3 regions of the Streptomyces litchfieldiae genome follow, and region 1 is predicted to be linked to each of the others. Evidence: riboswitches for the same ligand, from Rfam matches in the RefSeq annotation. Region 1 holds a riboswitch; each other region holds the start of a gene.
What was found. A riboswitch is a leader RNA that binds a small molecule or an ion and turns the genes downstream of it on or off. The one in region 1 is predicted to bind cobalamin.
Positions count from the first base shown of each region.

Region 1 (9,772 bases):
CGCCAAGCGCGCTTTCGGCCGGACCGTGCGCGACCTGGTGGCCGGCGGCGGCGCGGTGCTGATCGCCACCCACGACGTGGAGTTCGCCGCCGCCACCGCCGACCGGGTCACCGTGCTGGCCGAGGGTGAGATCGTCGCCGACGGCCCCACGGCCGACGTGCTGTGCTCCTCCCCGGCGTTCGCCCCCCAGGTCGCCAAGGTGCTGCGCCCGCTGCCCTGGCTGACCCCCGACCAGGTGGCCAGTGCCCTGACCGCGCCCCCCGCACCGGAGGCCGTCCGATGACCCCGCCTCACCTCCCGCGGCGCGCCACCGCCCTGCGGGTCGGCCCGCGTGCCGCCGCGGTGCTCCTGCTCGCGAGCCTCATCGGGCTGGCCATGTTCTGCTGGCCGCTGCTGGACCCGCCCGAGCCGCAGGCCATGGCGCACGCCGGGCACGCCCCGCTGCTGTTCGTCCTGCTGCTGCCGGTCGTGCTCGGACTGGTGCTCGCCGAGATCTCCGAAGGCGGCATCGACCCCAGGACCCTCGCGCTGCTGGGCGTGCTCGCCGCCGTCAACGCCGCGCTGCGGCCGCTCGGCGCGGGCACGGCCGGCATCGAGACGGTGTTCTTCCTGCTGATCCTGGCCGGGCGGGTCTTCGGCCCCGGCTTCGGCTTCGCGCTGGGAGCGGTCTCGTTGTTCGCCTCCGCACTCCTGACGGCCGGGGTCGGGCCGTGGCTGCCATTCCAGATGATGGCCGCCGGCTGGGTGGGCCTGGGCGCCGGGCTGCTGCCCCGCCGTCCCTCCGGCCGGGCCGAGATCGCGCTGCTGGCCGGCTACGGCGTCCTCGCGGCCTACGCGTTCGGCCTGGTGATGAACCTCTGGTTCTGGCCGTACGCCACCGGCCCCGGCACCGAGCTGTCCATCGACCCGGACGCCGGCTGGACCGACAACCTGCACACCTTCGTCCTCTACACCCTGGCCACCTCAACCTTCGGCTGGGACACCGGCCGGGCGCTGACCAACGTCCTGACCATCTGCGCGCTCGGCCCCGCCGTCCTGACCACGCTGCGCCGCGCCGCCCGGCGTGCCGCCTTCGACACCCCCGTCACCTTCGCCGGCCCGGCATCGGCGGCCACCGCGCCCGCCGCCACGACATCGTCCACACCGAGCGACGAAAGAGCACTCACCCGATGAACAGATCTCTGCGGCATGCCGCCGCGGCCCTGCTGCCCGCCACCCTGCTCGCGTCGGCGGCGCTGGTGATGTCCGGCACCGCTTCCCGTGCCGAGGCGCCGCCCGGGCCGGACGACCCGGCGGCCGCCGCCGCGACCTGGTCCATATCCAAGCTCACCGAGGGCACCCATGCCTCCGGCGACCACGGCCTGACCGCCGACATCGTCCTGGGCCTGGCCGCCACCGGCACCGCCGGCGACACCCAGCGCGCCGCCAGTGACTGGCTGGAGGCGAACGCCGGCGACTACATCACCCGCGGCGCCCCCGGCAGCGGAACGGTCTTCGCCGGCGGCACCGCCAAGCTCGCCCTGGTCGCCGCCGTCGAGCACCGCGATCCCGGCGACTTCGGCGGCCACGACCTCACCGGCCTGTTGCTGGGCCGCCTCCAGGAGTCCGGCCGCTTCACCGACGCCGCGCCCACCGGGGACATGTCCAACCAGTTCACCCAGTCCCTCGCCGTCCTCGCGCTGGACCGCACCGGCGACGTTCCCGACTCGGCCGTGGACTTCCTGGCCTCCACCCGGTGCCCGGACGGCGGCTACCCCCTCTCCCTGCGCCGCAACCCCGACCGCTGCACCTCCGACACCGACAGCACCGGACTCGCCGTCCAGGCCCTGCTGGCCGTGGGCCGCACCGCCGACGCCGAACCCGCCCTGGACTGGCTGGAGGGGCGGCAGCGGGAGAACGGCGGCTTCGGCTACGACACCACCAGCGACCCCAACTCCAACTCCACCGCGCTCGCCGTCCAGGCCCTCGTCGCGGGCGACCGCGACGAGGCCGCCGAACGGGGCCTGGCCTGGCTGCGCTCGATGCAGGTCGGCTGCGCCGGCGAGGCCGGGGACCGCGGCGCGGTCGGCTACCAGGAGCCGGTCGCGGACGGCATGGCGCTGCGCGCCACCGCCCAGGCCATCCCGGCCCTGGCCGGCGTGCCGCTGGGCGACATCGACGCCGCGGACTCCGCGCCCGGCGCCGTCCTCATCGACTGCGCCCCCGGCGGCGGCCCGGGCGGCGGTCCCGGGACTCCGGGAGACCCGCAGGGCGCGAGCGAGGGCGGCAGCGAGGGAACGTCCGACGGGACCGCGGACGGCGCCTCCGACGGGACCTCCGATGGGACCTCCGAGGGCGCGTCCGGCGGGACCTCCGACGGCGCTTCGGCCGGCGCCTCCGACGGCGCCTCGGACGGCGCGGCGCAGGGCGCGGAAGGCGGCGACGCCGCCTCCGGCACGCCGGGCACCGCGGGGGGCGCGTCGGCACAGGGCCCTTCGGCCGGCGGCACGGACACCGCCGGCGGCCCCGGCGGCAACGACCCCGCACCGCAGGGCGGTTCGGGCGGCTCCGGCGGCTTGGCCGCCACCGGCTCCTCGTCGCTGGCCGTCCTCGGCGGAGCCGCCGCCCTGCTGGCCTGCGGAGCGGCCGTCTGCCTCGTCGCGCGCCGCGGCCGGGCCGCGCGCTGACCGGCGGTGGCCGGTCCCGGCCACCGCCACCCGTACCACCGACCCACCAACACCTTCCATGTCACCGAGGAGATCAGCCATGCCCGCAACCCTGACCCGCCGTGCCGCAACCGCCCTGACCGCCGCGGTCACCGCCGCGCTCGCGCTCGCCGGCGGCACCGCCACACCGGCCGCCGCCGCCGACCCGGTCACCGTCTCCCTCACCCTCACCGGTCCGTCCGGCCTCATCTTCGACGGCGAGGTCACCACCACCGGCCACACGGTCACGCCCGTCTCCGGCGGCGCGCACCTGTGCGACGGCACCAACAACGGCGCCAACCCCACCGCCGGGGCCACCCCGACCGCCGCGCTGGATGACGCCGCCGACGACAACGGCTTCGACTGGGCCGGCGTCTGGTACAGCTCGTTCGAGGACTACCTGGTGACCACCATCGACGGCTACAGCCAGGACGCCGACCACTTCTACGAGATCAGCGTCAACGGCACCCCGACCCCGGTCGGCGGCTGCCAGTTCCTGCTCGCCGAAGGCGACGAGGTCGCCTTCACCTGGACCGAAATCTGGTGAGACCGCGCCGGGCCGGGCGGGAAGGCCGCGTCACCTCGCCGCCCGGCGCCGGCGGCGCGGCCGTCGGGGCCCGTCCGCGCGCGTGACGCGGACGGGCCCCGGCCCGGCGGTGTCACTCCGCGGCGGTGACGAGTTCGGCGCGGATCCGGCGCGCGGCGGTGACGAGGTTGGTCAGGGCGGCGCGGACCTCGGGCCAGGCACGGGTTTTCAGGCCGCAGTCGGGGTTGGCCCACAGGCGGTCGGGCGGGAGCGCCGCCAGCCCCTCGCGGAGCAGCGCGGCGACCTCGTCCGGGCCGGGGATCCGGGGGGAGTGGATGTCGTAGACACCGGGACCGGCCTCCCGCGGGTAGCCGGCGGTGGCGAGTTCCTCCGCGACGCGCATGTGGGAGCGGGTGGCCTCCAGGCTGATGACGTCGGCGTCCAGGTCGTCGATCGCCGCCAGGATGTCGCCGAACTCGGCGTAGCACATGTGGGTGTGTATCTGGGTGGCGGGCCGCACGCCGCCGGTGGTCAGGCGGAACGCCTCGGTGGCCCACGCGAGGTAGGAGCCGTGTTCGGCGGCCCGCAGCGGGAGCGTTTCCCGCAGGGCGGGTTCATCGACCTGGATGACGCGGGTCCCGGCGGCCTCGAGGTCGGCGACCTCGTCCCGCAGGGCGAGGGCCACCTGCCGGGCGGTGTCGGCCAGGGGCTGGTCGTCGCGGACGAAGGACCAGGCCAGCATGGTGACCGGGCCGGTGAGCATGCCCTTGACGGGCCGCTCGGTGAGGGACTGCGCGAAGGAGGTCCAGCGCACCGTCATCGGACCCGGTCGGGAGATGTCGCCGGCCAGGATGGGCGGGCGGACGTAGCGGGTGCCGTAGGACTGGACCCAGCCGTGCCGGGTGGCCAGGTACCCGGTGAGCTGTTCGGCGAAGTACTGGACCATGTCGTTGCGTTCCGGCTCGCCGTGGACCAGGACGTCGAGACCGGCCTCCTCCTGGAAGGCGATGACCTCGCGGATCTCGGCCTCGATGCGCTCCTCGTAGGCGGCGGTGTCGATGTGTCCGGCGCGCAACCCGGCGCGGGCGGAGCGCAGGGCCGCGGTCTGGGGGAAGGAGCCGATGGTGGTCGTCGGCAGCGGCGGCAGGCCGAGGTGGGCACGCTGGGCCGCGGCGCGTTCGGGGTAGGCGTGCGCGCGGCGGGCGTCCGCTTCGGTCGTGGCGGCGGCGCGGGCGCGCACCGCGGGGTCGCGGGTGATGGGCGATCCGGCGCGGGAGGCGAGGTCGGCGCGGTTGGCGGCGAGTTCGCCGGCGATGGCTTCGGTGCCGTGGGTCAGTCCCTTGGCGAGGGTGGCGAGTTCGGCGGTCTTCTGGCGGGCGAAGGCGAGCCAGCGCCGGATCGCCGGGTCGATGCCGCGCTCGGCGGCGGTGTCCAGCGGCACGTGCAGCAGGGAGCAGGAGGCGGCCACGTCCACGCGGCCGGCCAGGCCGAGCAGGGTGCCCAGGGTGGTCAGCGACTTCTCCAGGTCGTTGATCCATACGTTGCGGCCGTCCACGACGCCGGCGACGAGCCGCTTGCCGGGCAGACCGCCCGCGGCGGCGAGGTCGCCGAGGTTGGCGGCGGCCGGGCCGGTGAAGTCCAGCGCGAGTCCCTCGACGGGGGACTGGGCCAGAACCGGCAGTGCCGCGCCCAGCCGGTCGAAGTAGGAGGCGACCAGCAGCTTCGGCCGGTCCGCGAGGCCGCCGAGCGCCCGGTAGGCGCGCTGGGCGGCGGCGAGTTCGGCCGGCGTGCGGTCCTGTACCAGCGCGGGCTCGTCGAGCTGGACCCACGCGGCTCCGGCGGCGCGCAGCGCGGCCAGGATCTCGGCGTAGGCGGGCAGCAGCCGGTCCAGCAGGGCCAGTGGCTCGAAGTCGGGGGCCACCCCGGGGGCGGGCTTGGCCAGCAGCAGGTAGGTGACCGGGCCGACCAGCACCGGGCGGGCGGTCAGGCCGAGCGCCCGCGCCTCGGCGAACTCGGCGAGTTGCTTGGCCGGGTCGACCCGGAAGACGGTGGCGGGGCCCAGTTCGGGGACGAGGTAGTGGTAGTTGGTGTCGAACCACTTGGTCATCTCCAGCGGCGGCGCGTCCTGCGTGCCGCGCGCCATGGCGAAGTAGCCGTCCAGGGCGTCCGCCGCCACGGCCGCTCGGTGCCGGTCGGGGACCACGCCGAGCAGCACGCTGGCGTCGAGCACGTGGTCGTAGAGCGAGAAGTCGCCGGTGGGGACCTCGTGGATGCCGTCGGCGGCGAGCTGCCGCCAGTTGGCCCGGCGCAGCTCGGCGGCCGCGGTCCGGAGGGCGTCGGCGGTGACGCGGCCGGCCCAGTAGCCCTCGATGGCCTTCTTCAGCTCCCGGCCCCCGCCCTGGCGGGGGTAGCCGTACACGGTGGCACGGACAGGGCTGGTGGTGGACATGGGACTCTCTCCTTCGCGAGTGCGCGTCCTCGTCCGGAAGAACGCTCCCGGGCGCGCGAAGGGAGGGGAACGCCGGGAGCGCGCGCTGCCGCGCATGCGCCGCCCGTGCTTCCTCCGACCCGCCCACGAGGTCGTCCGGAACTCCGCACGCCGGTGGCGAGCGGGCAGCGGCAGGTCTTCGGACTTACGGGCACGTCCACCGGAGTGGACACCTACTGGCCGTCGCTTCCCGGGCCCCTGCGGGCCCAGTGCGTGATGACGGCGGTCGTTCCCGTTCACCGCTGCGGGGCAGTCCCGGATTCTCACCGGGTTCCCTCTTACGACGCGCCTGCCTGGCGGGCAGGGCGAACCGGCTGCGCTCACGATCCTAGGGCTTTCCGGCCCGGCGCGGCAGGGCGTTCACCTGCCGGACGGCGACGGAACCCCCCCTTCCGGATCGCCGTTGGCACGCACGGCTGCCCAGGGCCGAGGTCAGGCCATCACCGTGACAGGTCGCATGGCCCGGTGGCACGCGCCCCGCGTCCGGATCGGGCGGAAGACCGGCCGGTCACCGGCGCAACGCGTCCTTCAGGCCCGGCACATCCGCGGCCGCCGGCTCCGGCCGGGGCGGCGGACAACGCCGTGCCGGGGACGGGATCCGCCTCCCGGAGGCCGGGTGCCCCCGCCCGGCCTCCCCACGGCCACGACGGCACCGAACGGCGATCTTCCTGGGCGCCCGGCTCGCCGCTGCGGCCAGCCGAACTCACAGCCGGCCGGTACCGCGCACCCATGGGGCACCACCGCGATCTCCGGTGCTGCCCCACACGTCGCTCACAGCCGCGACAGCGCGTCCTGAAGGATGTCCAGCCCCTCGTTCAGGAGGTCCTCGCCGATCACCAGCGGGGGCAGGAACCGCAGCACGTTGCCATAGGTGCCGGTGGTGAGAACGATCAGGCCCGCGCGGTGGCAGGCCCCGGCCAGGGTGGCCGTCGCGGCCGGATCGGGATCCTTGGTGCCCGGCTTGACCAGCTCCAGCGCGAGCATCGCGCCGCGCCCGCGCACGTCGCCGATCACCGGGTGCTTCTCGGCCATGGTCAGCAGCCGGGGCTTGATGATCTCCTCGATGCGGCGGGCCTTCGCCGGCAGATCGAGCTCGCGCATGGTCTCGATCGCGCCGAGCGCAGCCTCGCACGCCACGGGGTTGCCGCCGTAGGTACCGCCGAGCCCGCCCACGTGCGCGGCGTCCATGATCTCGGTGCGCCCGGTGACGGCGGCCAGCGGGAGGCCGCCCGCGATGCCCTTGGCGGTGGTGATCAGGTCGGGCACGATGCCCTCGTCCTCGCAGGCGAACCACTGGCCGGTGCGGCAGAACCCGGACTGGATCTCGTCGGCGACCAGCACGATGCCGTTCTCCTTTGCGAACGCGGCCAGCGTGGGCAGGAAGCCGCGCGCGGGCACGATGAACCCGCCCTCGCCGAGGACCGGTTCGATCACGATGGCGGCCGTGTTGGCCGCGCCGACCTGCTTGCCGATCTGGTCGATGACCTGTGCCGCGGCCTCCTCGGCGCAGTTCTCCGGGCCGGTGGGCCAGCGGTAGGGGTAGGCCATCGGCATCCGGTAGATCTCGGGTGCGAACGGTCCGAAGCCGTGCTTGTACGGCATGCTCTTGGAGGTCAGCGCCATCGTGAGGTTGGTGCGGCCGTGGTAGCCGTGGTCGAAGACGACGATCGCCTGGCGGCCGGTGTGGTAGCGGGCGATCTTGACGGCGTTCTCCACCGCCTCGGCGCCGGAGTTGAGCAGGATCGACTTCTTGGCGTGGTCGCCGGGGGTCAGCCGCGCCAGCTCCTCGCAGACGGCCACATAGCTCTCGTACGGCGTGACCATCGCGCAGGTGTGGGTGAACCGCGCCAGTTGCGCGGACGCCCGGCGCACCACCGCCTCCGCGCTGTTGCCCACGCCGGTGACGGCGATGCCGGACCCGAAGTCGATCAGGCTGTTGCCGTCCACGTCCTCGACGACCCCGCCGCCGGCCCGCGCCGCGAAGACGGGCATCACGGTGCCGACCCCGTCGGCGACGGCGGCCCGCTTGCGGGCCATCAGCTCCCGCGAGCGCGGGCCCGGGATATCGGTGACGAGCCGGCGGCGCTGGGGGAGGGTGGGGCCGCCGGACTGTTCGGTCATGGCGCTCATGCGTGCACTCCTCGTCGCGAAGGGGCTGCTTCCGCTCACTCCTGGCCAGGCTAGGCGTGCGCGGGGCCTCCCGGCATGCGCCGCGACGGAGTGGTCGCCGACCGCCGTTGTCCGTCCTGGAGCGTGTCCGGGCTGGGCGGTCAGGACTCCGCGCGGTGGCGGCGGTGGTGGCGGGCGACCCGGGCGCGGTTGCCGCAGGAGGGCTTGCACCACTCCTGGCGCGGGTGGTCCTTCATGAAGTACCGCACGCAGCGCGGGCCCTGGCAGGCGCGCAGCCGCGCGCGGTCGGGTCCGGCCAGGAACGCGATCGCGTCGTGGGCCAGCGCGGCGGTGAGCCGGTCGGCCGCCGGAGGGCCGGGCGGCCAGGCGGCACCGGCCGTGGGGGCCGCGGCACCGGGCGGCCAGTGCAGGGCCGGCGCGGCGGGAACGAGGGCGGCGGCCGCGTTGAGCCGGGCCACGGCCTCCGGCTCCGGCAGCAGCCGGTGGGCGTCCGCCCGGCTCGGCGGCCCCGGCCGCACCGCGCGGGCGAACAGGGCGCGCACCGCCTCCCGCAGCGCGCGCACGGCCGAAAGGGCGGCCCCGTCCGCGATGAACTCCCGGGCGTCCAGGGCGTGTCGCAGCGCGCCGGCGTGCTCGGTGACCCAGGCGGTGAGCCCGTCGGGGGTGCGCAGATCGTCGGCCACGCCGCCGTGTCCGTCGTGCCGGATGGTGACGGCGAGCGCCAGGGCCAGGCGGGAGCCGGGCTCTTCGGGATCGGTCGGAGGTGGCGAGGGAGACATGGGCTAATGGTAGCATCCTGCTCAACCATTAGTCGCCCTTTCCCGGCGACAGCGTGACCGAGAGGAGGGCGGGGATGCCGGAACTGCGCCAACTGCTGCGCGAGCTTGATGTCTTCGCCGGAGACCTGCCGACCTTCGACCCTGATCCGACCCCCGACGACCCCGTCGAGCTGTTCACCGACTGGCTGCTCGGCGCGATAGCCGCCGGCGTGCGCGAGCCGCACGCGATGACCCTGGCCACGGCCGACGCCACGGGCACCCCCGCCGCGCGCGTGCTGATCCTGAAGAACGTCGAGCCGGGCCCGGACGGCGGCTGGCAGTTCGCCGCCCACCGCGACAGCGTCAAGGGGCGCCATCTCGCCGACCGCCCGTACGCCGCGCTGACGTTCTACTGGGGGCCGCTGGCCCGCCAGGTCCGGGTGCGCGGGCCCGTGGTGGCCGAGAGCGCGGAGCGCGGCGCCGCCGACTTCCTGGCGCGCGGGGCCGGGGCCCGCGCCGAGGCGCTGCTCGGCCGGCAGAGCAGCCCGCTGACCGACCCGGCCGCCCGCCGCGCGGCGCTCGCCGGAGCGCGCGCCCGTATCGAGCGCGAGCCCGCGCTGGTGCCGCCGGAGTGGACGCTCTACACGGTGCGCGCCGAGTCGGTCGAGTTCTGGCAGGGCGACCGCGACCGTGACCACACCCGGCTGGCGTACCGCCGCACCGGGACCGGCTGGACGAAGGAGCTGCTGTGGCCCTGACCGAGACCGTGGCCGACGACGCCCGGGTGGTGGACGCCGTCCTGGCCGCGCACGAGCGGCTGGGCGCCCTGGCGGCCGGCCTGACCGAAGAGGCGGTGCGCGCGCCCAGCGCGCTGCCGGGCTGGAGCCGGGCGCACCTGTTCTCACACATCGAGGGTGTCTGCCGGGCGCTGGCGCGGCAGGCCGAGTACGCCCTGCGCGGCGAGCTGGTCGAGGTGTACGACGGCGGCCGGCCGACGCGGGACGCCGCCATCGAGGCGGGGGCCGCGCGTGGGGCCGACGAGCTGCGCGAGGCGGTGGCCGGGGCGCTCGCTGCGGCCGGCGCGGTCTGGCGCTCGGTCGGCCCCGACGACTGGGCCCGGCCGGTGCGTTACCGCGACGGCGAGCTGCGGGCCGCCCTGCGCGCCTGGTGGCGGGAGGCGGAGATC
Region 1 is NZ_JAVREL010000001.1:64,876-74,647, reverse strand. It holds gene RM590_RS00320 (ABC transporter ATP-binding protein) at 1-283, shown strand, start outside; gene RM590_RS00315 (ECF transporter S component) at 280-1,173, shown strand; gene RM590_RS00310 (prenyltransferase/squalene oxidase repeat-containing protein) at 1,170-2,666, shown strand; gene RM590_RS00305 (DUF4430 domain-containing protein) at 2,746-3,231, shown strand; gene metE (5-methyltetrahydropteroyltriglutamate--homocysteine S-methyltransferase) at 3,344-5,659, opposite strand; cobalamin riboswitch at 5,812-6,029, opposite strand; gene gabT (4-aminobutyrate--2-oxoglutarate transaminase) at 6,470-7,828, opposite strand; gene RM590_RS00290 (ABATE domain-containing protein) at 7,969-8,607, opposite strand; gene RM590_RS00285 (pyridoxine/pyridoxamine 5'-phosphate oxidase) at 8,682-9,344, shown strand; gene RM590_RS00280 (maleylpyruvate isomerase family mycothiol-dependent enzyme) at 9,335-9,772, shown strand, end outside.

Region 2 (9,772 bases), on a different contig from region 1:
GGCTGCCCCTCGGCCAGTGCCTCGACGATTCCCGGCTCGGCCAGCACATAGCCGATCCGCAGCCCCGCCAGGCCCCAGGTCTTGGTGAGGCTGCGCAGCACCACCAGCCCGGGCAGGGTGCCCACGGCCGGGGCCAGTGACTCCGGTTCGCCGGGCACCGCGTCCATGAACGCCTCGTCCACCACCAGCAGCCGCCCCGGCCCGGCCAGCTTCGCCAGATCGGCGGCCGGGTGCAGGACCGAGGTGGGGTTGGTCGGGTTTCCCACCATGACCAGCCCCGCCCCGGCGGGCACGGCCGCGGGGTCGAGGCGGAAGCCGTTCCGCTCGGGCAGGAGCACCCGCCGCACCGGGTGCCCGGCCGCTCGCAGCGCCGCCTCCGGCTCGGTGAACTGCGGGTGCACGACGACGAGTTCGCCGTCGGTCGGCAGCCGGTCCAGCGCGCGGGCCAGCAGGACGAACGCCTCGGCCGCGCCCGCCGTCAGCAGCACGCACTCCTCCGGCAGCCCGTGCCGCCGCGCCACCGCCCGGCGCGCCGCCCGGCCGTCGGGGTAGGCGGCGAGCGAGTCCAGCGAGGCCGCGATCGCCTCCCGCAGCCAGCCCGGCGGGGTCCCGGCGCGGACGTTCACGGCGAGGTCGATCAGCTTCCCGGCACCCGGCCCGCGCAGTTCGGCGTCCCCGTGGTGCCGCAGGTCAGTGGACATGCGCGTGCCCGTGGTCGCCGGGATGGTGGTGCGGTCGCTGCGGCTGCCCGACCCGGTCGGCGAAGCCGGGCAGCGCGACGCGGTAGACGCACGCGTCGCAGTTCATCCGGATGTCGCCGTGCACCGTCTCGCGGTACCGGGCCAGCACCAGGGCCCGCACGCGGTCCGGCAGCACGACGATCCGGCACGCGCCCAGCGCGCGGCAGCGGTCCAGGCCGGTGGCCACGTCCGGCGCGGCCAGCGACACGAACGCCGTCTCCACCCCGGCGAACGCTCGTCCCTCCCACAGCAGTCGGGCCGCCTTGAACACCTCCGCGTTGGCGTCCGGGGCGGTCGAGCCGCGCCCCACGAGCAGCCCCGTGGTGCCCGGCCGCGCGTCCGGGGGCGCCACCTCGTCGACGCGCCGCTCCAGCACCGCCAGCAGATCCGGGTGCGGGCCCAGCGGCTGGCCGTGGGAGCAGAACGCGACGGCGAGGCCGGCCTCGGCCGCCGCCCGCACCCGCCGTTCGACGACCTCCCACGGGGCGTGCAGGTCGGAGCGGCTGATCGTGGCGTGATCGTGCCCGAACGGCGCGCCGAGCCCGGAGGCGAGCACCCGGGGGCCGGGGCGCAGCAGATCGGTGATCCGCGCCAGGTACTGGTCCAGCCCGACGACGGCGAGCCGGCCGCGCGGGCGGCGGCGAACGGCGCGCCCGCCTCGGCGGCCGGGTGGCCGGGCAGCGGAACGCCGAGCTGGCGGGCGGCCTCGACGAGCCCGGGCTCCCCGGTCCTGGCGTGCACGGTCGCCAGCTCGGCGACTCGTCATGGCGCTCCCGGCGGGATGAAGGGGAGGCCGCCGGGAGCGCCCTCCTCGATGAGCCGCAGCAGGGCGGCGGTGTCCGCGTGTTCCTCGATGAGGTCGCCCAGCTTGTCGAGCTGCGCCTCGCGCAGCGCGCCGAACGCCGTGCCGGGCGCCGGCGTGAAGTCCCGGCCGGCGTCCGCCGCGATGCGGGCCAGGAACGCCCGGCGGAACGCGTCGCTCTCCAGCGAGCCGTGCCAGTGGGTGCCCCAGACGGACCCGACGCGGCAGCCGTCGAGGAACGGCTCGCCGCCGGTCACCTCGGCGACGCCGTGGTGGATCTCGTAGCCCGCCACGGGCGCGCCCAGGGCCGAACCGGCTGGGCGCGCCAGGGCCTTCTCGGCGGCGAACCGCACCCGCACCGGCAGCAGGCCGAGCCCGGCGACGGTGCCGGCCCGGGACTCCACGTGGTCCTCGATCACTTCGCCCAGGATCTGGAACCCGCCGCAGATCCCCAGCACCGGCCGTCCCTCGGCGGCCCGCCCCAACAGTGCGTCGGCCAGGCCGCGTTCGCGCAGCCAGGCCAGCGCCCGCACCGTGCCGCGGGTGCCCGGCAGCACCGTCAGATCGGCGTCGGCCGCCTCCTCGGGCCGGTCGGTGAAGCGCACGGCGACGCCCGGCTCGGCGGCCAGCGCGTCCACGTCCGTGAAGTTCGACATCAGCGGCAGCGCCACCACGGCGACCCGCAGCACGTCGCGGCCGTGCGGCGGGGCGGTCTCCGTCTCCCGGAGGGTGCCGCGCAGCGACAGCCGCAGCCCGTCCTCCTCGTCGATGCCGAGGCCGTGCCGGTGCGGGAGGACGCCGAGCACCGGGCGGCCGGTGAGGCCGCGCAGCATGTCCAGGCCCGGGGTCAGCAGCGCCGGGTCGCCGCGGAACTTGTTCACCAGATACCCGGCGACCAGCCGCTGGTCGGCCGCCGACAGCAGCGCCGTGGTGCCGAAGAAAGAGGCGAACGCGCCGCCGCGGTCGATGTCGCCGACGATCACCACGGGCAGGCCGGCGGCGCGGGCCAGCCCCATGTTGACGATGTCGCCGTGCCGGAGGTTGATCTCGGCCGGGCTGCCCGCCCCCTCGCAGATCACCGCGTCGTAGCGGGCGCGCAGTTCGGCGAGGCAGTCGGTCACGGTGCCCAGCAGCCGCCGTTGCCGCTCCTCGTGGTAGCCCCGGGCGCTCACCTCGCCCACGGCCCGGCCCAGCAGCACCACCTGCGAGCCGCGGTCGCCGCCGGGCTTGAGCAGCACCGGGTTCATCAGGGCGGTCGGCTCGGTGCGGGCGGCGGCGGCCTGCATCGCCTGGGCCCGGCCGATCTCGGCGCCCTCGCGGGTGACGAACGAGTTCAGCGACATGTTCTGCGCCTTGAACGGCGCGACCCGCACGCCCTTGCGGGCCAGCCAGCGGCAGATCCCGGCCGTGACCACGCTCTTGCCCGCGTCGGAGGTGGTGCCCGCCACCAGCAGCGCCCCGCCGGTCACCGCCGTCCCTCCCCGGTCACCGCCGTCCCTCCCCGGTCACGCGTTCCCCGGTCAGGCGCTCCCCGGCGGCGCGCGCCGCGCAGCACACGACGAGCGCGAGCGCCCCCACGCGGCGGGACAGCGCCACGGCCCGTTCGATGTCGGCCACCTCGACGGGCCTTCCCCCGGCGTTGAGCACCGGGCGGTGCTCCACCCGCCCGCCGTAGGACAGCGTCCCGCCCAGCCGCACCCCGAGCGCCCCGGCGAACGCGGCCTCCACCGGGCCGGCGTTGGGGCTGGGGTGGCGGTGCCCGTCGGCGCGCCAGGCGCGCAGCGCGCCGCGCGGATCGGGGCCCGCGGCGGCGGCCAGCGCGGCGGTGAGCCGGGCCCCGGGCCAGCCCGCCAGATCGTCCAGCCGGGCCGAGGCCCAGCCGAAGTTCCGGTGCCGCGGCGAGCGGTGGCCGACCATCGCGTCCAGCGTGTTGACCGCCCGGAACGCGGCCAGCCCCGGCACCCCGGCCGCGGCGCCCCACACCAGGGCGCCGACGACCGCGTCGGAGGTGTTCTCGGCGACCGACTCCACGACGGCGCGGGCCAGCGCCCGTTCGTCCAGCGCGGCCGGGTCGCGCCCGCACAGCCGGGGCAGCAGCTCCCGGGCCCGGTCCGTGTCGCCGGCCGCCAGGGCGGCGCCGACGGCCCGCGCCTCGCGCGCCAGGCCGGTGCCGCCGAGCACCGCCCAGGCGGTCGCGGCGGTCAGCGCGGGGGCGCCGGCCCGGCCGGCGCGGCGGGCGAGCAGCGCGGCGAGGGCCGCCGTGCCGCCCGCGCACAGCGCGGTGTACAGGGCGCCGGCGGCGCGGTGGTCGCGCCACAGGCGCCGTTCGAGGGCGGAGGCGGCGCGGCCGAAGCCGGCCACGGGGTGGCCCCGGCGGGGGTCGCCGGTGAGCAGGTCGCCGAGGTAGCCCAGGGCCATGCCGTACGCCGTCGCGTGGGGTACGCGCATGACCTCAGCCGCCCGTCGTCACACCTCGCGGGGGTGCGGGCAGGGCAGGGGTGGGCGGGGAAGCGCCAGTCATAACGGGGTGTCCTCACTCAGGGTCCGCGCCCTGGTTCGACGTGACCGGCGGTGAGAGTCTCCTGGCTCCCGGATCGACGCTTCCCCCGGCCTTCCAGCTCCGGGATTCGGTGGGGCCGTGACGCACGGTGGGGGAGGGCTCCCCGGTGACAGTGGCGGGACCGCGCCGGATTCGCACCGGCTTCCTCTCCTGCCGCCGTTTGGCACCGAAGAGTCCACCATGTGCCGCGGAACGCCGTCAACCTCGCCTTCCCGGGAGGACGTTCCCCCGGCTCAGGTGGCGACGATGAAGATGCCGTAGCCGACCGCCGCCGCGCACAGCGCGAACGACAGGTATCCGGCCGGCCGCGTCCGCGAGGTGGCGGAGCCGGTCCGGATGCCGACGGAGAAGAGGCCGACCAGCGCCACGGTCAGCAGCACGGAGACGAGAACGACCTGGCCGAGGACGGCCCATTCGATGTGCACGGATGACCCCGGACTTCAGGAGAGGGCGGAGGAGGCGGACGGGGAGGGCGACGGCGCCGCGGCGGGAGCCGGAACGGTCACCGGGGCGGGCCCGGCGGGTGCGTCGATGTCACCTTCGCGGTCACTGTCGTTCACCTCGGTGTCGTTCACATTGGAGTGGTCGACCGGCTTGCGGCGGGCCAGCAGCCAGATGCCGACGCTGGCGACGACCAGCAGCGCGGCGACAAGGGCCACGCCCCAGTCGCCCCGCTCGGCGAGCAGCGCGCCCAGGGCGCCGATGGTCCCGGCGGCCGGCAGCGTCATGCCCCAGGCCGCGACCATGCGCGTCGCGGTGGACCAGCGCACCACGCCGCCCTTGCGGCCCAGGCCGCTGCCCATCACGGAGCCGGAGCAGACCTGGGTGGTGGACAGCGCGAAGCCCATGTGGGACGAGGCGAGGATCGTGGTCGCGGCGCTCGTCTGGGCGGCGAACCCCTGCGGCGGCTCGATGTCGGTCAGGCCCCGGCCCATGGTGCGGATGATGCGCCAGCCGCCCAGGTAGGTGCCCAGTGCGATGGCGGCCCCGGCCGAGGTGATGACCCACAGCGGCGGGTCGGCGCCGGGCGCCAGCGAACCGCCCGCGATCAGGGCCAGCGTCATCACGCCCATCGTCTTCTGGGCGTCGTTGGTGCCGTGCGCAAGGGAGACCAGCGCGGCCGAGGCGATCTGCCCGGTCCGGTACCCCCGGGCGCTGTAGCGCTCGTCGGCACCGCGCGTGAGCCGGTAGGTGAGCCGGGTGGCCAGCAGCGCGGCGGTCCCCGCGACCAGCGGCGCGGCGATGGCGGGGATGACGACCTTGGCCACGACGGCGTCGCCGTTGACCGCGCCGGTGCCCACCGAGGCCACGGTCGCGCCGATCAGGCCGCCGAAGAGGGCGTGCGAGGAACTGGAGGGGAGGCCCGCGAGCCAGGTCAGCAGGTTCCAGAGGATGGCCCCGACGAGACCGGCGAAGATGACTTCGGGCGCGATGCCCGCCTCCTCGTCGATGATGCCGCCGGAGATGGTGCGCGCGACCTCGACCGAGAGGAACGCGCCGACGAGGTTCAGCACCGCCGACATCGCCACCGCCGCGCGCGGTTTCATGGCCCCGGTCGAGATGGTGGTGGCCATGGCGTTGGCCGTGTCGTGGAAGCCGTTGGTGAAGTCGAACGCCAGGGCCGTGATGATCACGATCGCGATCAGCAACGTTATGTGTTCCATGTATCGGACAATCATTCGGCGGGTCGGGGGCAAGCGCCGTTAACGTAGGGTGAATAGGTGAACGAGAGATGAACTTGTGGCGGCGTGTTCCCGCCGAATGGCGGCGGGCCTGGAAAGAACTGATCGAACACGCCCGGCGGACGGTCGCCGACGGCCTCGTCGTGGGCACCTCGGGCAACCTGTCCGTGCGCCTCGGCGACACCGTTCTGGTCACCCCGAGCGGCGTCCCGTACGACCTGCTGCGCCCCCGCGACCTGCTGGCCGTGGACCTGGCGGGCCGCCCCCGCGCCGGCACGCTGCCGCCGACCAGCGAGCTGCCGATGCATCTGGCGGTCTACCGCACGACGGACGCCACCGCCGTGGTCCACACCCACGCGGTGCACGCGACGGCCGTCTCCACGCTGGTGGACGAGCTGCCGCCGATCCACTACATGACCGCCGCCCTGGGCGGCCCGGTCCGCGTCGCGCCCTACGCCATCTACGGCAGCGACGAGCTGGCCGCCCACATGCTCACCGCCCTGCGCGACCGCACCGGCTGTCTGCTGCGCAACCACGGCACGGTCGTCCACGGCCACAGCCTGCGGCAGGCGTACGACAACACGGCCCAGTTGGAGTGGATGTGCCGCCTCTGGCTCACCGCCACCGCGAACCCCGGCCGGACCCCCACCCTGATATCCGAGGCGGAGCTGACCCGCGTCGGGGAGAAGTTGCGCCACTACGGGCGGCACCGGCCCGCCGCGTAACAGACCCGCCGCTCCGGTGGCACGGCACGCGGTCCGCCACCATGCTTGGGGGCATGCGTCGGCGCACGACGGCGGCCGTGGCCGCCACCACACTGCTGAGTGCCGGGGCGGTCGTGGCCGCGGTCGCCGCTGGGCGGTGGGCCTATGACGCCGCCCGCGTCCGGCGGCCGCCCGGGTTCGCGGGGGCGCGGCTGTCCGTGCACTCCACGGCGGCCGGACAGGTCACCCTCACCCGCTCCCTGCACTCCCTCCGCCGCGGCACCTACGGCCTGGCGGGCAAGTCCTGCCACGCCGTCGTCGGCCCCCCGCTGGAGGTGCGCGCCGGCCCCGACAGCGTTGTGCGGCGCCTGGAGCGGGTCGACCACGGCGAGCTGACCCCCGGCGCCCCGGTCACCCTCACCCCGCAGCTGCACCTCGGCACCCCCGAGTCCGCCCTCGGCATCACCCACACCGACGTCTCGATCCCCGCCCCCGACGGCCCGCTGCCCGCCTGGTTCATCCCCGGCTCCCGCGACACCTGGGTGATCGCCCTGCACGGATTCGGCGCCACCCGCGAACACCCGCTCAACATCGTGCCGTTCCTGCACGACCAGCACCTCCCCGTACTCATCCCCGCGCACCGCGGCGCCTGGCGGGACGCCGACGCCGCCCTCGGCTACGCCCTCGGATACGGGGCCCGGTGCGTCGTGCTGTACGGCTGGTCCACCGGCGCCGCCATGGCCCTGCGCGCCGCCGCCCACTCCGAGGCCCGCGACCGCGTCGCCGGACTCGTCCTCGACTCGCCGGTCCTGGACCCGGCCGCGACCCTGCGCGCCCTGGCCGCCCGCCGCGGCGTTCCCGGTCCGCTGCTGCCGCTGGTCACCGGCGGCCGGCCGCAGAAGGCCGCCGAGCCGCCGCCCGCGCCCCCGCCGCCCGGCGAGAGCGGCGCCCCCGTGCCGGTCCTCGTCCTGCACGGCCCCGGCGACACCGTGGCCCCCTGGGACGCCTCCCGCGACCTGGCCGCCCGCCACCCCGAGAGCGTCACCCTCCACGTGATCGCCGACGCCGAGCACGCGGCCATGTGGAACGCCGACCCGCCCGCCTACGAGGAGCGGCTGCGCCGTTTCCTGACGCCGCTCATGTGAGCCCGCCGAGCGCGTCCATATGCCCCTGCGGGGCAGGGGGTTTGGGCTTTCCCGGCCCGACCGGTGAAACTGCTCACGTGACGTCCCGAACTCCGCGTGAGCCCCGGTTGCGACTTGTCCCACAAACCCCTCCCCAGCGCGCCGCGACGAGCAGGCGCCCGCAGGCCGGCAGACGCACGCCCACCCCGCCCAGAGGCGTCGCCCCCCAGGACGAACTGGCCCGCCGCGCGCGCGTTCTGCTCGCCGACGCCGTCCGGCTGGCCCACTGGGCGCAGCGCACCAACACCTCGCCGGAGGCCGCCGCCGACCGCGCCGCTGCCGAGCTCGGACTGACCGTCGGCCAAGTGCGCGACCACTGGGGCCGCGCCCGGCTGGCCGGCCTCATCGAGCAGGGCGGCGAGGGCGCCGAGGCGGTGCGCGCCGGCTGGCGGCTGCGCGCCTGGGACCGCGACGACACGGCGGCGCTGCGCGGCTGGGTCGCGCTGTTCGACGCCTGGTCCCTGGCCCGTCCGGCCCCGCCGGACGCCGACCCCGGCGCGGTGGCCGACGTCGTCGCCGCCGTGCCCCAACTGCTGTCCGTGATGTATCTCTCCGACGGCCCGGTCACCGGCGCCGGGCTCATCGACCTGGTCCGGCAGCGCATCCTCGAACTGCGGGCCGACCGCGGCCCGGCCGACGGGATAACGGACGAGGGCGACACCGCCGAGCTGGTCCGGCTGCTGGGCTGGGCGCTGGACGCCCTCGCCTCCGTCGGCGCCCTCACCCTCCACGCACGCGGCCACCACCCCGAACGGGCCCGCCTCACCGAACTCGGCGGCTGGGCGATGTGGACCAAGCTGGAGCACATCTGCATCGCCGCCCAGAGCCCGGCCGGGAACATCGAGCAGTCGGCCGTCGCCATGCTGCGCGGCTGCGCCGGCCTCACCCCCGGCCCGGCCCGCGCCGAGTACCGCGCCTGGCTGGCCGCCCGGCCCGCCGGCCCGGCCGTCACCGAGCTGCTGGAGGCCGCGCGCGGCGAGGACGCGCTCATCCGCGGCCTCGCGTTCGAGGCGCTGCGGGTGGTCGGCGCCCCCGCGCTGCCCGCCCTGCGCGCCGCCGCCGACGAGCCGGTCCTGCGCCCCTACGCGCTGCTGTGGCTGGCCGACCACGAGGCGGGCGACCCGCGCGACCACACCGACTCCCCGCACGGCGTGCTGACCCGGGCCGAGGCCACCTGGCTGTGGGTGGACACCGCCTCGGCCGCCCAGGAGCACGGCGCCGAGCGGCTCCTGCTGGACCACCTCGACGCGGCGCCCCAGCCCAATGTGGCCGACCTGGTCAACGAGATCCGCACCTGCGGCCACCCCCGCACGGTGCAGGTGCTGCTCGCCCTGGCCGCGGCCCACCCGGACCCCGCCATCGCCAAACGGGTGCGCCGGGCCGCGTTCCAGGTGCACACCGGTGGCGCGTGACCGCCCGCACCGCGACGGGGATATCCGCTTGCGCCGCGCCGTTAGAATGAACCGCATGGACATTCTGCTCCTCGTGCATTAGCGGACGTACGCCCTCCACCCGACCCGAGCCCGTACGTTCCCTCCCGCGTTCCTGGAGTCCGTCCATGATCACCGCCTCCGGCATCGAGCTGCGCGCCGGTGCCCGCGTTCTCATCGAGTCCGCGTCGTTCCGCGTCGCCCAGGGCGACCGCATCGGCCTCGTCGGCCGCAACGGCGCCGGCAAGACCACCCTGACCAAATGCCTCGCCGGCGAGGGCGTGCCGGCCGGCGGCACCATCACCCGCGGCGGCGAGGTCGGCTACCTGCCGCAGGACCCGCGCACCGGCGACCTCGACGTCCTGGCCCGCGACCGCATCCTGGCCGCCCGCGGCCTGGACACCGTGCTGCGCGGCATGCGGGAGAACGAGCAGCGCATGGCCAGCGCCCAGGGCGATGTCCGGGACCGCGCGATGCGCCGGTACGAGCGGCTGGAGACCGAGTTCCTCACCAAGGGCGGGTACGCCGCCGAGGCGGAGGCCGCCACCATCGCGGCCAGCCTCGGACTGCCCGACCGCGTGCTCGGCCAGCCCCTGCACACTCTCTCCGGCGGCCAGCGCCGCCGTGTCGAGCTGGCCCGCATCCTCTTCTCGGATGCCGACACCCTGCT
Region 2 is NZ_JAVREL010000011.1:202,864-212,635, forward strand. It holds gene cobC (Rv2231c family pyridoxal phosphate-dependent protein CobC) at 1-701, opposite strand, end outside; gene RM590_RS19865 (CbiX/SirB N-terminal domain-containing protein) at 691-1,506, opposite strand; gene RM590_RS19870 (cobyric acid synthase) at 1,503-3,011, opposite strand; gene RM590_RS19875 (cobalamin biosynthesis protein) at 3,028-3,990, opposite strand; cobalamin riboswitch at 4,119-4,249, opposite strand; gene RM590_RS19880 (hypothetical protein) at 4,336-4,527, opposite strand; gene RM590_RS19885 (inorganic phosphate transporter) at 4,543-5,766, opposite strand; gene RM590_RS19890 (class II aldolase/adducin family protein) at 5,835-6,509, shown strand; gene RM590_RS19895 (alpha/beta hydrolase) at 6,563-7,633, shown strand; gene RM590_RS19900 (hypothetical protein) at 7,711-9,084, shown strand; gene RM590_RS19905 (ABC-F family ATP-binding cassette domain-containing protein) at 9,231-9,772, shown strand, end outside.
Region 2: linked by a shared signal. The riboswitch ahead of RM590_RS19875 (cobalamin biosynthesis protein) and the one ahead of metE (5-methyltetrahydropteroyltriglutamate--homocysteine S-methyltransferase) in region 1 are both predicted to bind cobalamin.

Region 3 (9,772 bases), on a different contig from region 1:
TGCATCCGGAGGGGGGCGTGCGCGTCACGCCGTTCGCCGTGCAGCCGGGGCAGGCGCTGGTGCCCGAGAGCTGCGGGGTGGCGCTGCGGATGACCACGGATGTGGCGGACTGGGTGGCGGTGTGGCGCGCCGGGCAGCGGGAGCTCCAGCATCTGGCCGCGCCGGAGGGCTGGCTGGCGGGCGCGGGGCTGTGGACGGTGGACGGCCGGCTGTTGCTGCCGTATGTCTCGGAGCACACGCCGTGCGGCCTGGCCCGGCTGGACGTGCCCGATCCCCCGCGGAGTCCGGCGTCGCCCGAGCCCGCGCCCGAGGCGTCGTCCGAGGCGTCGTCCGAGCCGGCTTCGCAGCCCGACCAGGAAGTGGCGAAGGCGGAGAACGCGGAGGTGGCGACCGGGGAGCCCACGGTGCCCGAGGAGCCGCCGAGCGCCGGGAACGCGGCGGATCCGGCGGCCACCGACCGGCCCGCCGAGCACCCCGAGCCTCCGGCGCAGGTGGCCAAGCCGGTACCACTCCAGCAGGCGCCGCTGGCCCGCATCGGCTGACCCGCGCGCACGGCGTTCGAACGCATGGTGCAGCATGGGGCACACGACCGGCACAGGGGGAAAAGTGGAGCAGGACGTCTTCGACGCCTTCGAGGCGGCGAAGGGCTTCATGCCGGCCGACGAGGGCCGCGCGCTGCACGCGGCGGCCACCGAGGCCGCGAGCGCGCTGCGGCTGCCGCTGTTTGAGATCGGCAGCTACTGCGGCCGTTCCACGCTGCTGCTCGCCGACGCCGCCCGCCGGGCCGGCACGGTCGCCGTGACCGTGGACCATCACCGGGGCAGCGAGGAGCAGCAGCCGGGGCAGGAGTACCACGACCCGGAGCTGGCCGATCCCAGCGATCCGGGCCGCGTGGACACGCTGCCGTTCCTCCGCCGCACCCTGGCGGAGGCCGGCCTGGAGGAGCACGTGGTCGCCGTGGTCGGGCGGTCGCCGCAGGCGGCGGCGGCGCTCGGCGGGGGCGGCGGCGGCCGGTTCGGCCTGGTCTTCATCGACGGCGGGCACACCGAGGCCCATGCCACGGCCGACTTCGAGAGCTGGGTCCCGCAGCTCGCGGAGGGCGGGCTGCTGGTGATCCACGATGTGTTCCCCGACCCGGCCGACGGCGGCCAGGCACCGTACCGTGTCTGGCGGCGGGCCCTGACCGGCGGCGCCTTCACCGAGGTGTCCGAGTGCGGGTCGCTGCGCGTGCTCAGACGTACGGGACCCGGTGGCTGCTAGGTCACGGCGGCATCACAAGCGTGTCGCCTGGGAAACAGTAAGCCCCTTCCCCGGGACCCGGGGGGACATCATCCGTACGATGGGGCCTCCCGGTTTCCTGACCCGACCATGACGACGAGAACGACGAAGGATCTGACGTGAACAACCGCTCGCTCTCCCGAGGCGATGCACTGGTAGGCGGGGCAGCGATCGTGCTGTTCATCGCCTCGTTCCTGGACGCCTGGGCTGCCGAAGGCGGCACTCCGAGCTGGAACGGCTGGTCGTCGGACTGGTTCCCGGTACTGCCCTCGCTCTTCCTCGCCGGCATCATCGGCGCCGCGCTGATCATCTCCTCGCGTTTCGTGGCGCAGCCCACCAAGGAGTTGGCGGGGCTGCGGCTGGACCAGTGGGGCATCGCGCTGACGGTGAGCTCCGCCTGGGCCGGGCTCTGGACGATGATTGGTGGCCCCGAAGGACTGGAGGCGGGCTCCGGTCTGATCCTCGGGCTCATCGCCGCCCTGGTGCTGGCCGGTGGCGCGGTCGCCACCCCGCTGGTGCCCGCCCTGAAGCTGCCGCTCCTGTCGGCCAACCCCAGCCCGCAGCCGGGTGCCCCGGGCGCCGGCCAGCCCTACGGCGCGCCGCAGCCGGGCTACGGCTACCCGGGCGGCGCCCCGCAGCAGCAGCAGCCGTACGGCGTGCAGCCCGGTCAGCCGGGTCAGCCGCAGCCGGGTCAGCCGGGGATCCAGCACCAGCCGACGCAGGCCGTGCCGGCCACGCCGGCGCCGGGTGCCGCCGACCCGAACTTCCAGCCGTTCTGGTTCGCCGTGCCGGCCTCCCGGCCGCTGTACGGCGAGGACGGGTCGCCGACCCCGGTGGCCGAACTGGCGCCGGGCACCTGGTACCTGGCCGTCGAGCAGCGGGGGCAGGCCCTGGTCGCGCAGACCCAGGACGGCCGCCGTGGCGTGCTTCAGGACACCTCGGGGATCCAGCGCGGCTGAACACGCGTAACCAACTGACGGAAACGGCGGTGGCCTTCGGGCCACCGCCGTTTCTCATGCCGTCTCCCGCCCGAGGCAGCAGCCCGGGTCGGGGTCCAGGCCGGTGGGCAGCCGTTCGCCGCCGAACACGGCGCGGGTGGGCTCGTCGCCCGTGAGCGCGGCCACGGCCAGCAGCACAGCCCCGGCGGTCCACGTCGTCAGCTCGGCCGGCCACACCGCGTCGTCGGCGTAGACGTAGCCGGTCCAGTACAGGCCGTCCTCGGCGCGCAGATGGCCGATCCAGCGCAGCACCTCCACGGCCCGGGCGTCCTGGCCGGCCGCCCACAGGGCGAGGGCCAGTTCGGCGCTCTCGCCGCCGGTGACCCAGGGGTTGCCCGCGACGCAGCGCACGCCCAGGCCCGGGACGGCGAAGTCGTCCCAGCGCGCGGCCAGCCGGGCGGTCGCCGCGGGGCCGCGCACCGCGCCGGCCAGCACCGGGTAGTACCAGTCCATGGAGTAGCGGGACTTGTCGAGGAAGCGTTCGGGGTGGGCGCGCACGGCGTGGCCGAGGCGCCCGGCGGCCAGTTCCCAGTCGGGCTGGGGGGCGCGTTCCAACTCGGCGAGCGCGAGGGCGCAGCGCAGCGCCTGGTGGACCGAGGCGGAGCCGGTGAGCAGGGCGTCGGGGACGGCGGTGCCGTCGGGCTCGCGGCGCCAGCCGAGCTGGCCGCCGTCCTGCTGGAGGCCGAGGGTGAACTCGATGGCCGCGGCGACCATGGGCCACATGCGGCGGCGGAACTCCTCGTCGCCGGTGGCGAGATAGTGGTGGAGCACGCCAACGGCCGGATAGGCGCAGAAGTTGCTCTCCTTGCCGCGGTCGGTGGGGCGGGCGGCGGCGCCGTCGGCGTAGGCGGCGTACCAGGAGCCGTCGGCGTTCTGGTGGGCGGCGAGCCAGGCGTAGGCGGCGGCGGCGCGCTCGTGTTCGCCCGCGGTGTCCAGCGCCATGGCGGCCTCGACGTGGTCCCAGGGGTCGAGATGGTGGCCGGCGAACCAGGGTATGGCGCCGTCGGGGCACTGGACGGCGGCGATGCCGGCGGCGGTGGCAGCGGCCTGCCGGGGCGTGAGCACCCCGGGCAGCGCGAGCCGTTCGGTGCGCTCCGGGCGCCTCACGCACGCCCCAGGCGCGGCTTGGTGGCGTAGGCGACGAAGCTCTTGCCGAGCACGGGGTTGAGGAGGCTCTCGGCGGCGCGGGTGGCCAGCGGGCGCTTCATCAGGTCCCAGACGAGCAGCTTGTGGTAGGCGCGGACCGGCAGGGCGGTGTCGTTGTCCACGCCGAGGGCGCACTTGAGCCACCAGTAGGGCGCGTGGAGCGCGTGGGCATGGTGCGTGCCATAGGGGCGCAGGCCGGCCTCGGTGAGGCGCGCGAGGAGTTCGTCGGCGCGGTAGATGCGGATGTGGCCGCCCTCGACCTGGTGGTAGGCGTCGGACAGCGCCCAGCAGACGCGTTCGGGCCCGTAACGGGGCACGGTGACGGCGATCCGGCCGCCGGGGCGCAGCACGCGGACCGCCTCGGCGAGCAGGCCCTTGTCGTCCGGGATGTGCTCCATGATCTCGGAGACGATGAGCGCGTCGAAGGAGTCGTCGGGGAACGGCAGGGCGAGGGCGTCGCCCTCAACGGCCAGGGCGGCGGCGCCCGTTGGGGCCTCGCCGGCCTCGCGCATGGCGGCCAGCCAGCGGGCGGTGGTGGCGACCTCGGCGCCGTCGCGGTCCAGGGCGACGACGTGGGCGCCGCGCCGGTAGCACTCGAACGCGTGCCGTCCCGCGCCGCAGCCCAGGTCCAGGACGCGGTCGCCGGGGGCGAGGGGAAAGCGGGTGAAGTCCACGGTCAGCACGCGGTCAGCTCCTTCGTTGCCCGGGGCCCGCCGCCAGCGCGGCCCGGTAGTGCTCCGCGGTGCCGCGGGCGGCCTGTTCCCAGGTGAAGCGGCCAAGGACGCGGGCGCGGCCGGCGGTGGCGATCCGGGCGCGCAGGTCCTCGTCGGCGAGGAGCCGGCCGAGGGCGGCGGCCAGGGCGCCGGCGTCGCCGGGCGGCACGGCCAGGCAGGTCTCGCCGTCGGGGCCGGCGACCTCGGGGATGGCGCCGCCGGTGGTGGCGACCAGGGGGGTGCCGGCGGCCATGGCCTCGGCGGCGGGCAGGCAGAAGCCCTCGTAGAGCGAGGGGACGCAGGCAACTTGGGCGCCGCGCACCAGGCCGGCCAGCTCGGCGTCGCTGATGCCCTTGACGAACTCGACGCAGTGCCGCAGCCCGAAGCGGTCCAGCGCGTCGGCGACCGGCCCGTCGCCGGGCCGGTGGCCGACGACGACGAGGTGGGCGGCGGGGTGTTCGGTGCGGACCTTGGCCAGCGCCTCGACGAGGTGGACCAGGCCCTTGAGGGGCACGTCGGCGCTGGAGGTGGTGACGATCCGGCCGGGGACCCGGGGCACGGCCGGGTCGGGGTGGAAGACGCGGGCGTCGGCGCCGATGGGCACGACGTGCACGCGCTCGGGGCGGACGGCAAAGTCGTCGATGATCTCGCGGCGGGCGGCGCCGGAGACGGTGAGCACGGTCGGCAGCAGGCGGGCGACGCGTTTCTGCATGCGCGTGAAGCCGTACCAGCGGCGCACGGACCAGCGGCGCTTGCGGTCCCGGGCGGCGGCCAGTTCGAGGCGGCGGTCCACGGTGATGGGGTGGTGGATGGTGGTGACCAGCGGCAGGCCGAGGCGGTGCAGGCCGAGCAGGCCGTAGCCCAGCGTCTGATTGTCGTGAATCACGTCGAACTCGCCGCGCCGGGCGGCGAGTTCGCGGCGGGCCCGGAGGGAGAACGTCAGCGGCTCGGGGAAGCCGCCGGTCCACATGGTGGCCACTTCCAGGACGTCGATCCAGTCCCGGTACTCGCCGCGCCCGGGGGTGCGGAACGGGTCGGGCTCGCGGTAGAGGTCGAGGCTGGGCAGCTCGGTGAGGGGAACGCCGTCGTCGAGGACGGGGTAGGGCTGGGCGCCGATGACCTCGACATGGTGGCCGAGCCGGGCCAGTTCGCGGGAGAGGTGGCGGACGTAGACGCCCTGACCGCCGCAGAACGGGTTCCCCTTGTAGGTCAGCAGGCCGACCCGGAGCGGGCGGTCCTGGTCGGCCTCGACTGCCACGCCGCCCCCTCTGCCTGTTGCTACTCGCGGGTACTGACCATAACGCGCTTCCCGTCAGCGGAAATGTCCCGAGCCAGGTGATTATCACCACGCGCGCTTGCCGAGTAAACTGCCCCCGTTTGTCGAGTCCGGCTCCGGAGCGCCCACCATGACCTCCCGAGGACCCCAGCCGGCCGCCCCGGCCAGGACGGAGCGGCAACAGGCCCGCAGGCGGCGGATTCTGGACGTCAGCACGGAGCTCGCGGCGGCGGGCGGCTTCGAGGCCGTGCAGATGCGGGAGGTCGCCGAGTCGGCGCAGGTCGCGCTCGGGACCCTCTACCGCTACTTCCCGTCCAAGATCCATCTGCTGCTGGGCGTGCTGCACGACCAGTTGGAGCAGTTGCACGCCACGCTGCGCGAACGGCCGCTGACCGAACGGGACCCGGCCGAGCGGCTGGTGCGCACCCTGAAGCGGGCGTTCCGTTCCCATCAGCGCGAACCGCGGCTGGCGGAGGCGATGATGCGGGCGCTGCAGTTCGCCGACGGCTCGGCGCGGGCGGAGGTCGGCGCGGTGTCGCGGCTGACCTCGACGCTGCTGATGGACGCCTCGGGGCTGACCGGGCCGGAGGCGGAGGCGCACATGAGCGCGGTGCGGGTCATCCAGCACACGTGGCACTCGTCGTTGCTGTACTGGCTGTCCGGAAACACCACCCTCGCCGAGGCCCACGCGGACATCGAGACCGCCTGCCGCCTGATGAGCCGGGCCCCGTCCCCGCCGTCATAGGAGGGCTCCGCGCGCCGCTAGTATGGCTTTTTCAGTCATAGCCACGAGCAGGGGAAGCCGGTGCGATTCCGGCGCTGACCCGCAGCCGTGAGCGGGCCCGGCCCCACCGGTGCCCGCGAGCCGGAACGCCTGCCCGTGGTGCGCACTGGCCTCCGGTCACGCGAGTGACGGGCACCGTCGAGGAGTACGGCGCTGAGCCGGGTGCCCCCGCAGCGCGTCCCCGCGCCGTGGTGGTTAGCCGTGCCGGCGGACCAGCACAGCGAAAGGCATCCGCGTGTCCCTCCCTTCCAATCCGCGCCGACGGTTCACCGGCGCCGTCGCGCTGGCCGGCGCCGCCGTCCTGCTGACGGCCCCGGCCGGCGCCGCGTTCGCCCAGTCCCCGGCGGCCGCCGAGCCGCCCGCCGGGCTGTTCGGCGACGCCGACCCGAGTTACGACGGCGTGTGGCGGCAGTCCGTCGCGCTGCTCGCGCACCACACCGCCGGCTACACCCCGGCCGGGGAGGCGGTGGACTGGCTGACCGGCCAGCAGTGCGACGACGGTTCGTTCCTCTCCTACCGCCCCGACCCGGCCCAGCCGTGCGGCGACGTGTCCGGCGCCGACACCAACGCCACCGCGCTCGCCGTGCAGGCGCTGGCCGCGCTGGGCGGCCACGAGGCGGCGGTGGACTCGGCGCTGACCTGGCTGACCGGCGTGCAGAACGCGGACGGCGGCTGGAGCTTCAACCCCGGCGGCGCCTCGGACGCCAACTCCACGGCGCTGGTCATCGGCGCGTTCGCCGCCGCCGGGCAGCAGCCGGGCGAGGTGGAGCGGGACGGCAACTCGCCCTATGACGCGCTGCTGGGCTTCCAGTTGGGCTGCGACACCGCGAACGAGAACGAGCGCGGGGCGTTCGCCTGGCAGCCGGACCCGGAGAGCGGGGATCTGTTCGTCAGCGACCTGGCGACGGTGGACGCGGTGCTCGGCGCCTACGGCAGCGGGCTGGTGGTGGACCCGGAGGTCCCGGAGGCCACGGCCCAGCCCCTGGGGTGCGGCGACGCGGCGGACGGCGGCCCGACGGAGGAGGCCACGGCGAGCGAATCGCCGGACGGGGCGGACGCGTTGGCGCCGAACGAGGCGGCGGGCGCGGCCGGTGCCGCGTATCTGGCCGGCGCGCTCGACGAGGGCGGCCAGCACCTGGTGTCCACGCCGCCCGGCGGCGAGGAGCAGGCGGACTACCTGGCCACCGCGCGGGCCGTGCTCGCCCTGTCGGCGGGCGGCCTGGCCGAGGAGCGGCAGGGCCCGCTCAACTGGCTGATCGAGCACCACGCCGAGTGGCCGGACTACGCGGCGAGCCCGACCGCGCTGGGCACGCTGGTGCTGGCCGCGCACGCGAGCGGGGTGCCGCCGGAGGACTTCGGCGGGACGAACCTGATCGACCAGCTCAACGCGCTCGGCCCCGACCCGGACGACGCCGGGGGCGCGAACGGCGGCGCGGGCGCGGCCGAGGACGACGACGGGGGCCCGGGCGCGGTCGTGTGGGTGGTCGGCGCCGGCCTGTTGGTGGGCATCGCCATCGGCGTGGTGCTGACCCTGCGCAAGGCCCGCCGCGCATGACCGGCTGGCTGCCGTGGGGCCGCCGTGCGCCGCTGGCCATGGCCGTCCTGCTGGGGCTGGCGGGTCTGGTCGCCGGGGCGGGCGCGGCGCCCGCGGCGGCGGACGACTCCGGCTACCGGTACTGGTCGTTCTGGACCTGGGACGAGGCCGACGGCGGGTGGGCGTACGCGACCCAGGGGCCGGGCACGCTGCGGCCATCGGACGGGGATGTGCTGGGGTTCCGGTTCGCGGTGAGCACCGAGTCCTCCGACACCCAGGAGCCGCGCGGCGAGAGCGACTTCGCGGCGATCTGCGGCGACGCCGCGGAGTCCGGCGGTGAACGGGTCGCGCTCGTCATCGACTTCGGGACCGCCGAGGACGCGCCGGGCGGCGAGTCGCCGCCGCAGCCGCGCACCGAGTGCGCCGAACTCCCGGACGGGGGCACGGCGGCCGAGGCGCTGGCGGCGACGGCCGAGCCGTTGCGGTACAACTCCGACGCCCTGCTGTGCGCGATCGCCGGCTATCCCGAACGCGGCTGCGCCGACCAACTCGGCGGCGGCTCCGAGGAGTCGAACGCGTCGGAGGGCGACGCCGAGGACGGCGGTGGCGGCGGCTCCGCCGGCGCCCTGGCCGCGGGCGCGGGCGTGGTGGTGCTGCTGGCCGCGGCCGCCGTGGTGCGCGCCCGGCGGCGCCGGGGCTGACCGGCCGCCATGTGCGACGGACGCGTGCCGAAGGCGCCGCCCGGCCGGGCGGCGCGGTGGCGGGGAGCGGGCGCGGCGGCCGGCGTTCTGGCCCCGCGGGCGAACCGGAGCAACGCGCTGCACGCCGGGGCGTGGTGGCTGTGGGCGCTGGGCCTGGCCGCCGCCGCGTCCCGCACCACCAACCCGCTGCTGCTGGGCCTGATCATCGCCGTGGCCGGCTATGTGGTGGCCGCGCGCCGCACGGACGCGCCCTGGGCGCACGCCTTCGGCTTCTTCCTGGCGCTGGGCGCGCTCGTGGTGGCGATCCGGGTGGTGTTCGCCGTGCTGCTGGGCTCCCCGATCGGCGGCACCGAGGTGCTGTTCACGCTGCCCGAGGTGCCGCTGCCGGAGTGGACGCAGAGCGTGCGGATCGGCGGCCGGGTGACGGCGGAGTCGGTGGTGTTCGCGGCCTGCGACGGGCTGAAGCTGGCGACCCTGCTGATCTGCCTGGGCGCGGCGAACGCCCTGGCCAACCCGGCGCGGCTGCTGAAGTCGCTGCCGGGCGCGCTGTACGAGGTGGGCGTGGCGGTCGTGGTGGCCATGACGTTCGCCCCGCACCTCGTCGCCGATCTGCTGCGGATGCGGGACGCCCGGCGGCTGCGCGGCCGGACCGACCGGGGTGCCCGGGCGCTGATACGGGTGGCGCGGCCTGTGCTGGAGGGCGCGTTGGAACGTTCCGTGGCGCTCGCCGCCGCGATGGACGCCCGCGGCTACGGGCGCACGGCCCAGGTGCCACGCGCGGTTCGACACACCACCACGGCGCTCACGCTCGGCGGGCTGCTGGGCGTGTGCGCCGGCTCGTACGGTCTGCTGGCGGCGGAGGGCGCGGGGCTGGGGCTGCCGTTGCTGGTGGGCGGACTGGCCGCCGCGCTCGGCGGGCTGTGGCTGGGCGGCCGGCGCAGCGTCCGCACCCGCTACCGGCCGGACCGCTGGGGGCCGCGCGCCTGGCTGGTGGCCGGCGCGGGGGCCGCCGTCGCCCTGCTGGTGGGCTGGGCCGCCGGCGCCGATCCCGCGGCGCTCAACCCGCCCGCCGTTCCGCTGACCGCGCCCGCCCTGCCGCCCGGGGCGGCGGCGGCCGTGCTGCTCGGGCTGCTGCCCGCGGTGGTCGCGCCCCGCCCGGCCGCACCCGTCGGGCGCGGCCGTGACGTTGGGGAGCGGCGCGGCGAGGGTTACGTCCACGAGGTTCCGGAGGGGACCACATGATCCGTTTCTCCCAGGTGTCCGTCACCTACGCGGACGCCGCCGCGCCGGCCCTCGGGCCGGTGGACCTGACGGTCCCCGAGGGCGAGCTGTGCCTCGTCGT
Region 3 is NZ_JAVREL010000019.1:129,603-139,374, reverse strand. It holds gene RM590_RS27575 (hypothetical protein) at 1-542, shown strand, start outside; gene RM590_RS27570 (class I SAM-dependent methyltransferase) at 577-1,260, shown strand; gene RM590_RS27565 (DUF5336 domain-containing protein) at 1,398-2,237, shown strand; gene RM590_RS27560 (prenyltransferase) at 2,292-3,383, opposite strand; gene RM590_RS27555 (class I SAM-dependent methyltransferase) at 3,380-4,105, opposite strand; gene RM590_RS27550 (glycosyltransferase family 4 protein) at 4,110-5,393, opposite strand; gene RM590_RS27545 (TetR family transcriptional regulator) at 5,542-6,156, shown strand; cobalamin riboswitch at 6,158-6,307, shown strand; gene RM590_RS27540 (prenyltransferase/squalene oxidase repeat-containing protein) at 6,431-7,750, shown strand; gene RM590_RS27535 (SCO2322 family protein) at 7,747-8,430, shown strand; gene RM590_RS27530 (energy-coupling factor transporter transmembrane component T) at 8,440-9,672, shown strand; gene RM590_RS27525 (ABC transporter ATP-binding protein) at 9,669-9,772, shown strand, end outside.
Region 3: linked by a shared signal. The riboswitch ahead of RM590_RS27540 (prenyltransferase/squalene oxidase repeat-containing protein) and the one ahead of metE (5-methyltetrahydropteroyltriglutamate--homocysteine S-methyltransferase) in region 1 are both predicted to bind cobalamin.